2 regions of the Paenibacillus sp. DRB1-1 genome follow, and region 2 is predicted to be linked to the other one. Evidence: riboswitches for the same ligand, from Rfam matches in the RefSeq annotation. Region 2 holds a riboswitch; the other holds the start of a gene.
The links. A riboswitch is a leader RNA that binds a small molecule or an ion and turns the genes downstream of it on or off. The one in region 2 is predicted to bind cyclic di-AMP.
Positions count from the first base shown of each region.

Region 1: linked by a shared signal. The riboswitch ahead of ACQW03_RS04775 (hypothetical protein) and the one ahead of ACQW03_RS11045 (3D domain-containing protein) in region 2 are both predicted to bind cyclic di-AMP.

Region 1 covers NZ_JBODQH010000001.1:1,062,741-1,068,203, reverse strand. The annotation lists gene ACQW03_RS04800 (helix-turn-helix domain-containing protein) at 1-325, shown strand, start outside; gene ACQW03_RS04795 (hypothetical protein) at 421-669, opposite strand; gene ACQW03_RS04790 (urease accessory protein UreF) at 966-1,703, opposite strand; tRNA gene ACQW03_RS04785 (tRNA-Leu) at 1,967-2,049, shown strand; gene ACQW03_RS04780 (glutathione peroxidase) at 2,196-2,681, opposite strand; cyclic di-AMP (ydaO/yuaA leader) riboswitch at 3,148-3,320, shown strand; gene ACQW03_RS04775 (hypothetical protein) at 3,436-3,831, shown strand; gene ACQW03_RS04770 (potassium-transporting ATPase subunit F) at 4,015-4,092, shown strand; gene kdpA (potassium-transporting ATPase subunit KdpA) at 4,244-5,463, shown strand, end outside.
Region 2 covers NZ_JBODQH010000001.1:2,502,815-2,508,277, reverse strand. The annotation lists gene ACQW03_RS11060 (AbrB/MazE/SpoVT family DNA-binding domain-containing protein) at 8-262, opposite strand; gene ACQW03_RS11055 (HD domain-containing protein) at 594-1,877, shown strand; gene ACQW03_RS11050 (TatD family hydrolase) at 1,920-2,690, shown strand; cyclic di-AMP (ydaO/yuaA leader) riboswitch at 2,892-3,174, shown strand; gene ACQW03_RS11045 (3D domain-containing protein) at 3,446-4,594, shown strand; gene rnmV (ribonuclease M5) at 4,741-5,286, shown strand; gene rsmA (16S rRNA (adenine(1518)-N(6)/adenine(1519)-N(6))-dimethyltransferase RsmA) at 5,294-5,463, shown strand, end outside.

The DNA of each region.
Region 1 (5,463 bases), 1.4 Mb from region 2:
CAAGAAGGCATTTTGTGAAAAACTTAAAATCAGTTCAGGGAATCTCGGTGATTGGAGAAGGGGTAAAACAACGCCGGGTACCACCCATTTGATTCAGATTTCGGACTTTTTTAATGTATCGCTCGATTGGTTAATGAAAGGGATTAAGCCAGGAGAAGGCGTACTTCAGGAGCAGAAGGCTGCTTATTTTTTTGGAGTGATGGGGCCACTGAATTGCCAGGCAGAAGATCTTGAGACGGAAGAACAGAATTTTATTTTAGAATATGTTGAATTTGCGAAATACCGTAAGCAAAAAAGTGAGAAGGATAAAACAAAGCCGGAATAATTTTTTGGCTAAAGATGTCTGGGTTGAAAACCCGTAAACGAACTGGAGGGGTTCGCTTTACGGGTTTATTTGGTTTCTTGGTGATATGGAATGACCTATATGTAACTGGAATGCTTGTTAGGTTTAGAGTGCGGTGCCTCCTTATAATCGTTATCGTCGATGTTCAGAATTGCAGCAACTTGTTTTCTGTACCTTTGTGCTTTGCGGGTGCCGTGAATCAGATTGGACAAGCGTGAAGGCGGAATATTGTGTGTCTCACAAAATGTTTTCTGATCCAGTCGAAGTTCGACAAGCCGTTGTTTGATGGCCCACCCGAAGGAGGTGACAGGCATTTTGTTGTTCAAGAGAAATCGCCCCTTACGGATTCTTGCGGAATAATTGGTGTGTTATAATAATCATCAGTAAACATGTTAGAATTAACCATCTAACACTATGATACACTTTTATACGTGTTTTTACAATCGCAAATGCGTCATTTTGTTGAATTAATTACTTAATTAAGTGCTAGGTGGTTCTGATAATCCGTCTAGAGTCTGCCAATGGTGTGAATTGCGATTATATGTGGACCAAAAACACTCTGCCACCTGAGGAAAGGGACAGAGTGTTTTTGGTGTTGTGACCACATTGGCGAAACGACGCATCAGGGGGATGCAGGAAGGCGTTTGAATAGACCTGAGGAGGAAAACAGTCTAGGTTCATCCGATTGGCTATTATGGCTCGTATAAAGAGGTAGAGTGATGTAGGAGCTGGACCAATGTCTGTGAAGAAGGCGACGCTGGAATGCAGTTGGCTCAGGCTCGTTAAGCTTCTTCCAGGCGGAGAGCAGCTCGCTTGTCATACGCTCCATAAGAGGGTTCTTTTCCTCATAAGGAGGATTGAGTAATTTGAAGGCATCTTCCACACAGGAGGACACCGCTGCGCTAAGATAGCCGTGAACGGTCTGTTCTACATCGTTTCCGAGGAGGAAGTTAATCCAGGTGTGAACGGTAGCGAGTGTGCCAATCGCATTGTATTGAATGAGTATGGATTCCAACTGGTCAAATTCAAGCCAAGGATAAAGAGCCTTAGCGAGCTTGAGCAGACGCTGGCCGGATAGACGAAACTCCTTCACATGCTGCCAGGAGGGACGTTGGGTATGCAGCATCTTATCAATGAGGGCGATCCGCCAACTGTCATTCTGCTGGATGGCGACATACAGACTTTTGATAGCCATGCCGTCAACGGTTGTAAATTGAGGATACAAATCATCCAGCATGTAATGTTCCAGGTCTTGTAGACTGTTCAAATGTCCGTTACGGAATAGTTTCTCCAGTCCGTTAAAACGGGTGAAGCCACCAACAGGTAGGGAAGGGTCCAACAATAATGCATAGTTCAGCAAACGGTTGCCTTTATGCAAGGTGGTTCGCCTCCTCGAAGTGAATCCTTATGTTATGTTATTTAACTCTTTACTTTGGGGAAACAAACTGTATTCGAAATATATGTAATATATATTTACATTTAAATAGCTTTTGTGTCAAATTAAATATTCTTATCGCTCATATATGTTAGTTAAAATAACATATAAAATAATTATTATGTTTTTGTTTACAAATAGTTGATGAGAGAGTATAATAAATCTGTTGCCTCATTACATTATGATTTGCGGTCGTGGTGGAATGGCAGACACGCTATCTTGAGGGGGTAGTGGGCGTACGCCCGTGGAGGTTCGAGTCCTCTCGACCGCATTATATGCAAGACTCAGTTAAAAAAGCATCCTGACACGGTTTACGTGAAGGGATGCTTTTTTTGTTAAGCATTTTTCGTTATATCCTTTAGCCACAGAAGCAACGGTAGACAATAGGTCATTTATTAACTGTGATAAAGAAGGATGTCAGTTTTGCTGCAAAAGCTGCTCTATATCTCCCGCCAGCTTATCTGGAGTGGTTTGCGGTGCATAGCGCTTAAATACGTTACCTTCTCGTGTAATTAAGAATTTAGTAAAATTCCATTTGATCGCTTTAGACCCTAATACCCCCGGAGCAGTTTGGGTCAAGTAGCGAAATAAGGGGTGCGCTTGATCGCCATTGACATCTGTCTTGGCGAACATCGGAAAGGTAACACCATAATTGATCTGGCAAAACTCGGAAATCTCCTCGCTGGAACCTGGCTCTTGTTTGGCAAATTGGTTGCTGGGGAATCCCAAAATTTCGAGCCCCTGTTCATGGTACTGGTCATATAGCTCTTGTAGCGCTTTGTATTGGGGGGTTAACCCACATTTGCTGGCAGTGTTCACGATAAGCAGAACGTTCCCTTCATATGTGGATAACGGAATTTGTTTCCCTTGCAGGGTTTGCGCATCATATTCATAAACGGTCATAGTATCTCTCCTTATTCAATATTCAGCAATTAAATTGTAAGCAATTAAAAGCGAGGTTGCAAGTTTTGAAAAGCTGTATCAAGCCTTTAGCCGCTGTAAAATCGTATTTTGTTCAAAACAGTAAATCGCACCGCAAATGGAGCGAATTAAGGTGTTTCTTCTTATAAAAGCGGGTTCAATCGGTGTTTAGCTGGTACATATAGCGTATTTTCTTCTCTTTTTACAAAAAAAGGCCAAAAACGCCCTACCCTACGCCAATATTGACATGCTTGTCATTTTTGAAAAGGGATGAAAAACAGAGATTGAAGGAGCTGTGATAAGCATAGTAGTATTGTAAGCGCTATTATTAATATCCTAGGCTCTAAAGGCCGATTTATAACCCCGCAGTTGAGCTTTACAGTCTTCCATGCGCGGGTGTATGATTCAAGACGTAATTTCAAATTAACTTGAATGAAGCAACAACGAAATGTCTATAGCGCTGAATTTTGCAGTTGCAAAAGCGGGGGAACCAATCGAGACTGTACGGCTTCGGAAGCCGTGTGTCTCATGGGGTGAATTTTCCGGTCAAGTGCCAGAAATAGGGCGACTCTCACGTCCGAATCCGACAGCTAACCTCGTAAGCGTACAGGGAGAGGCAACAAACCGCCGTGTGCAGCCATGGTTTATTTTATCATGGATATGTAAGAAGCCGGAGGAAAGCCTTTTTCCTTCGGCTTCTTTTTGTTGTCTTTTTATACCGGGAGAGGAGCTACTGATGGAAGGTCGGTTAATTATTGTCACTGCACCGAATGAAGCGGGCAGAAGTTTTGTGAAATTGCTTATTTTCAAAAAATTGGCGTTTGCAGTTCTGACGAATAGCGCCCAGGAGGAACGACAGCTCAAAAAAATGGGTGTGGAGCACATTGTCCGCATCAATACTATGCAAGCAGGAAAATGGAATTTTCCAAAAAAAGAAATTGGTAGTGTGTATTTGTTCGAGAACAGCTTGAATCTAACTTGCCGTTTCCTGCAAATATGTCGGCCGCTAACATCGGAATCGATCTATGTTATTACGCACGGCTGTAATCCACAAGGAATTTATCGGGGATTGGGAGCGGATCATGTGATCTACACATTGAACGGAGAGGTGGGTTTTCTGCTGAACGGATAAGCACTTATAACATAGTTGTTTTATGATTTTATGATCAAATAAGAATGGCGATCTGAGGACCGATACGGAGGGTATAATCATGATGGATATATACATGTTGCTCGTCATGGCTGTGAGTTATGGAGTGATACTGCTGTTTGTACGCTGGTGTGATGCGCAGACCTCTAAAGGAGGACGAAGAGGATGATCGTTATACTTGGGCTTACGGCTATTGTGTTTATGTATTTAATCTACGCACTCCTGAACCCTGAAAAGTTCTAGTCAGCTATAGGGGATAGAGCGGGCGGGAACAACAGATCTGAATATTAAGCATCATAGGTAGCGGGTTTTCGCAAACGTGTGCACACAATTGGTGCTCTGGAAGCAGGTCTGTTGTTCCAAACGCAGGAGCATTTTGAAGGAGGAATAAAGGATGGAGCTGCTTCAAATTGGAATTGTGATCGTCATATTGCTGCTCTTGGTAAAGCCAGTGGGCACTTATATGTATCATGTATTCTCGAATGAACCCAATCGGACGGATCGGATTTTTGGCGGAACAGAAAAGCTGATTTATAAGATAGTAGGATTGAAGAAGCTGGAGAGCATGCGTTGGACTACGTATGTTATGAGTTTCATTGCAACGAATGTCGTGCTTGTGGCGATCAGCTACTTGCTGTTGCGTATACAGGGAATGCTTCCCGGTAATCCTGCGGGAAACAGTAATATGGAAGCATCACTAGCTTTTAATACGGTAATCAGCTTTATGACGAATACGAATCTCCAACATTATAGCGGAGAAAGCGGGCTTACGTATCTGACACAGATGGCGTTCGTCACGATGATGATGTTCACTTCGGCTGCTTCCGGTTTTGCGGTTGCTGCGGCTTTTATGAGGGGATTGACGCGGCGCGGTGAAGGGATGGGCAATTTCTTTCAAGATTTTATTAAAGCCATTATAAGAATTTTCCTGCCGCTGGCCTTTGTGCTTACGCTGGTGCTGGTTGGATTGAAGGTACCACAGACGCTACAGCCTACGGCGGATCTTACGACACTGAGCGGAACACAGCAGCAGATTTCTATGGGACCCATTGCTTCTCTGGAGTCCATCAAGCATTTGGGGACAAACGGGGGCGGTTATGCGGGAGCTAACTCTGCGCATCCTTTTGAAAATCCAAGTCCTTGGACGAACGTGCTGGAAATTTTGGCAATGTGGGTAATGCCGGCTTCATTGCCGTATACCTTTGGATTGTTTGCCCGTAATCGTAAACAGGGCTGGATTATTTTTAGCTCCATGATGGTATTGTTTCTAATTTTTCTATCCATTACGTATGTGTCTGAAAAGACAGGTAATCCGTTAATCCAGACACTGGGTGTGGATGCTTCTCAAGGAAGCATGGAAGGGAAAGAGGTTCGTTTCGGCATTGGACAATCGGCTTTATTCACTGCGGTCACAACAGCGGCAACGACAGGTTCGGTCAATAATATGCATGATACACTAACCCCACTGGGTGGTATGGCTGCTTTGGGAGAAATGATGCTAAACGTCATTTTTGGCGGCAAGGGTGTCGGGCTGATGAATATGCTGATGTATGCGATTCTGGGTGTGTTTATATGCGGACTGATGGTCGGGAGAACTCCGGAATTTATGGGAAG
Region 2 (5,463 bases):
AAAATTCTCAGTTTGTCACAGGTGTTGGGATTTCAGAAATGCAATCTTGGCAAACAATTTTCCCTTTGAAGTAAATTACGTTCTCAGCATTGCCGCAGAAGATACAAGCAGGCTCGTATTTTTTAAGCATGATGCGTTCGCCATCAACATAAATTTCCAAAGCGTCTTTCTCTCCGATTCCCAGGGTACGGCGCAATTCGATTGGAATAACAACACGTCCGAGCTCGTCAACTTTTCTTACAATACCAGTGGATTTCATCATAATAAATCAGGCTCCTCTCGCCGTTTAAAATAATATAAGTGTCATGATTCGACAAAATTTTCTCTTTTCTGATATTTACTATACCAACGATTCCCAAAACAGTCAACCTTAAAAATGTAGTAACAGTCTGATTATGCAAAAGTATTTAGATTAAAGAGCTTTACTCATGTGTATTGCCTTATCTTATTGATGATTTATTCAGTTTGTCGATTTGGAAATGTCAAAAAACTATAATTCGACATATTGCGACAAAGAATGTCGAATGAGGGGAATCATTTAGGATTTTATTGTATTTTAATCCATTATTCCGAATATTAAAGGAGCTGATATCTTGCACCAGCCACTCAGTGAAGAAAAAGTTTTTAAAGACCCGGTACATAATTACATCCATGTTCAGGATACTGTGATATGGCGGTTGATCAACACGCCGGAGTTCCAACGTTTACGGCGCATACGGCAGTTAGGCACATCGTATCTTACGTTTCATGGAGCGGAGCATAGCCGTTTTTCACATTCATTGGGCGTATATGAGATTACGAGACGTATTATTTCTCAATTTGAACGTGGAGATTTCCTAGATTGGCCGAAGGAGGAAAGGCTGGTTGCGCTGTGTGCAGCTCTATTGCATGATGTGGGGCATGGCCCATTTTCTCATTCAATTGAGGAAGCCTTTCATATGAACCATGAGGATTGGACATGCCGCATTGTACTGGGAGACACAAAGATCAACGCTGTGCTACGGCAAGTCGACGACAAGCTTCCAAAAAAGGTGGCTGCGGTTATAGCCAAAACGTATGATAAGCCGATTGTTGTCAACTTGGTAACCAGTCCGCTAGATGCTGACCGTATGGATTATTTGTTGCGGGATGCTCATTCGACAGGTGTCAACTACGGCACGATTGATTTGGATCGTATTTTACGACTGCTGCGTCCTCATAATGGTAGAATTGTTGTAAAGGAATCAGGCATGCATGCAGTAGAAGATTATTTAATGTCACGCTATCAGATGTATTGGCAAATTTATTTTCATCCTGTAACACGCAGCTCGGAAATCCTTTTACGTAAAATTTTCAAGCGAGCAAAGGAATTGTTTAAAAACGGATATGAGTTTGGTTTTCTGCTGGACCCGCTACCGGATCTGTTGAAAGGAGAGCTTACAGTAGAGCAATATCTGATGCTCGACGAGTCATTAATCCAGACCGTATTTAGCCAGTGGAAACGAGAAAAGGACGATATTTTAAGCGATTTGAGCAGCCGTTTTATGGACCGTAGATTGTATAAATATGTAGAGATTGAAAATATGGATACAGATACCATTGACAGTATTAGAGAAGCTTTGAAAGAGGCTGGTTTGCACCCTGAATATGATTTTGAAATTGATTTTCCGACAGATCTTCCTTATGATGTGTTTCGGCAGGGTGGCTCGACGGACAACCAGATTTTACTGCTTGGACGTCAGGGCGAGGTGAGTGAAATATCCGAAGTTTCGGAAATTGTGCGCTCAATAAGTGGTATTCACCGAGGAAAATATCATATGTATTTTCCCCAGAATAAATTGAACGCGGTAAAAGACAGGCTTCCTGCCGAAATAAGGAATTATTTTGTCAAAGAATAGACAACTATATAGAAATGTAAGTAAAAAAAGGAGATGTAAACCTTGGATTTATTCGACACTCATACTCACTTGGATGCGCCACAATTTGACGAAGATCGTGAAGAAGTTATAGCACGTGCTGTCGAATCAGGAGTAACACGGATGATCAATATCGGATTTAATCGTGAGACGATTCCATCCACCATGAAATTGGCCGAGACGTATGATTTTATTTATGCGGCAGTTGGATGGCATCCGCAGGATGCTATTACAATGCAGGAGGGCGATCTAGAATGGATTGCATCGTTATGCAGTCATAAGAAGGTTGTAGCCATCGGTGAGATCGGTCTGGATTATTATTGGGATACTTCACCGAAGGATGTTCAGCATCGGGTGTTTCGAAATCAAATTGGTCTGGCTCGTGAGCTCAAAATGCCCATTGTTATCCATAACCGGGATGCGCATGAAGATATTGTTAGGATTTTGCGCGAGGAAAAAGCGAGTGAGATTGGCGGAGTCATGCACTCCTTTTCGGGTAGCTGGGAGACTGCCAAAATGGTGCTGGATATGGGATTTCACCTTTCCTTCGGTGGTCCAATAACGTTCAAAAATGCCAAGCAGCCAAAAGAGGTGCTCGCACAGGTGCCGCTGGATCGTCTACTCATTGAAACGGACGCTCCCTACCTGACGCCGCATCCGTTCCGCGGGAAGCGAAATGAGTCCGCACATGTGAGACTGGTAGCAGAGGCCGCAGCCCAAATCAAGGGAATTACAGTGGAGGAATTAGTGTCAATAACGACCCAAAATGCCTTGGAACGATTTGACATTCAATGAAAAAGTGAAGAAATCGATCAAAATAAAGAGATAGACGAAGCTAATCATGAATTTGTTGCAGGAAACTCGAGAATATTACAATATTTTAACCGAATATTTTAAAAAATGTACTTGAAACCTGCTTTACAACATGCATAGAAACAAGATATCATCTTTTCAGTGAATTGTTGTTTGAATGTAAACATCAACAAGTCATTTCATGAACCAGTCTCGCTGAGTCCCTTTTACAGGGAACGGGGGAACCGATATGGCTTACAGTACGTCCGGCGTATGTGCAAGAAGGGAACGTCTCTTCCGCCAGCCGGCTCGACCGAAATTCTTTTCCAGGATGGGATTGAATAGGTGGAGGAGCCGTATTTCGATTTCTTTCTGGGTCTTCGGGGTGAATGTGAAGGCGACCGCCATGAGCGGTTGACCCAAGCTAGGGCGACTCTCTACGTCCGAACCCGACAGCTAACCCCGTAAGCGTAACAAGAGAGAAGCCATCTCGTGCATGAGTTTTCCCGCATATTCACACATGCCGGAAGCCACGAAAGAGCTCTCTAGTCTCTTTCTCTGGCTTTTTTTGTTGTGAATAAAAGAAAATCTGTCATCATACTGTGGTTAAACAGGGGAGGACAGCATGCCGCGAAGACGGGTACATGGTGCAGGACAGTCGCAGTTTGGGCTTGTCTTGTAGAAAATCTGTTATAGTCACGTCAAATCTCAACTATGTCTTACTCCAGACGGCGGGCTATGTAAGGAGGACGGAGGAAATGGGCATTTTCCAAAAAGAGGAGACCCATGAGTCACGCTCATCCAGCATGTCTTACGTATTGCGTTGGAAGCAAGAGAATGTGCGCCAGGCTGCCTTGGTTGCTATTTTTCTAATCGCGCTAACGATTATGATTTCAATTCTGATGTACACGCAATCTAAAAAACAAGTCTTTTTTGTCATCGATGGCAAGGCATCTGCGGTAGAAACCCGGGAATCCAAGCTTCAAGATTTGCTGAGCGAGCATTCCATTTCACTTCAGCCGCATGATACAGTTTCCATGCCGCTAAATGGAGCAGTACAGGATGGGGATCGCGTAGTCATTAAACGTGCCAATCAAGTTAAAGTATCTTCAGGCAATGAGACGAAAAAGCTGTACACAACAGAAAATACAGTAGAAGGTGCCATTCGTACCTCGGGCTATAAATTATCCTCAACGGATAAAGTTTATCCTGCGTTGGATGCCTCTGTTTCGTCTAACATGGACATAAAAATCGTCCGTGTGAAGAAACAGCAGGTCGAACAGAAAAAACAGGTGCCTTATCAGGTCATCAAAACGGCCGATCCGAGTCTTTATAAAGGCGATAATCGGGTCATTCAAAGCGGCAAATCGGGTGTGGTAGTCCAGCACGTTCAAAAGGTATACCATGATGGAAAGTTGGTATCCAAACAGCTGGTAAACAAGGAAGTTGCACAGAATCGTGTGGATAAGGTCATTGCTGTAGGAACGAAGAAAAAACCGGTCGTTCTTGCTGCTTCCGTCGGTCCCAATGATGCGGTTAAGGCAACAATGGTTAGTTCGGGCAGTGCTGTCCGTAAAGCAGGCGTAAATTTTAAATATAGCAAAGTTTTACAAAATGTCTCCATGACGGCGTATTCCTCACAGGAGCCAGGGATCGGTACACGTACTGCATCCGGCGCACGTGTCACGGAAGGACGCACCATCGCTGTCGATCCGAGTGTAATCCCAATCGGCTGGTGGGTCTATATCGAAGGGGTGGGCTTCCGCCGTGCGGAGGATACCGGTGGCGCGATTAAAGGTCACAAAATCGATGTGTATTATGAGAGTTTAAGCCGAGCCAACCAATTTGGTCGTAAGCACGGTAAAACCGTATATGTTATCGGACCCGTAAAGCCTGAAATCAACTAAAACAGGTTGTGTATGTTGAGGGCAATGCGATAGTATTAACAACATAGTTATGCCATGCTAAGAAGAGGATATCCTCTTCTTATTTTGTTTTCAAAAGCAGGGAAAGATAAATATAGCTTGCTTTGTAGCAGTGGAGGGAAACGCAAATGATCAAGGAAGTGATCGTGGTAGAGGGCCGGGATGATACGGTGGCCATTCGCCGCGCTGTTGAAGCGGATACGATAGAAACTGGCGGCTCAGCCATTAATAAAATGACGCTGCGTAAAATTGCATTGGCGCAGGAGCGGCGGGGGGTCATCATTTTAACCGATCCTGATCATGCAGGGGAGCGCATCCGTAAGATTATCGCTTCCAAGGTGCCTGGCTGCAAGCAGGCCTTTATACCCGAGGCAGAAGCGACGCGCAAAGGAGATATTGGCGTGGAGAATGCCTCACCGGAAGCGATCAGACACGCTCTTGCACGGGTCCATACGACAGTGGAAGGCGCCGACCCGCTGATTGAGTGGGCGGACCTGATTGATGCTGGACTCATCACCCATCCCAATGCTGCTGCACGCCGTATGGCCTTAGGGAATGTGCTGGGTATTGGTTATTGTAACGGAAAGCAGCTACATAAACGGCTCTCTGTATTTCAGATCAGCCGCGAGGAATTTGCCGGGGCGCTGGCACAAATTGAAAGTGAAGGATTGTGATATCTATATGACAGGGATTCAAGATATAGCAACACCGCGGCGTACGAAGGACATTATTCAACGGCACGGTTTTTCGTTCAAAAAGAGTTTGGGACAAAATTTCCTGATTGATCAGAATATTCTCAATAAGATTGTAAATGCTGCCGGATTGGATGAGACAAAGGGCGCACTTGAAAT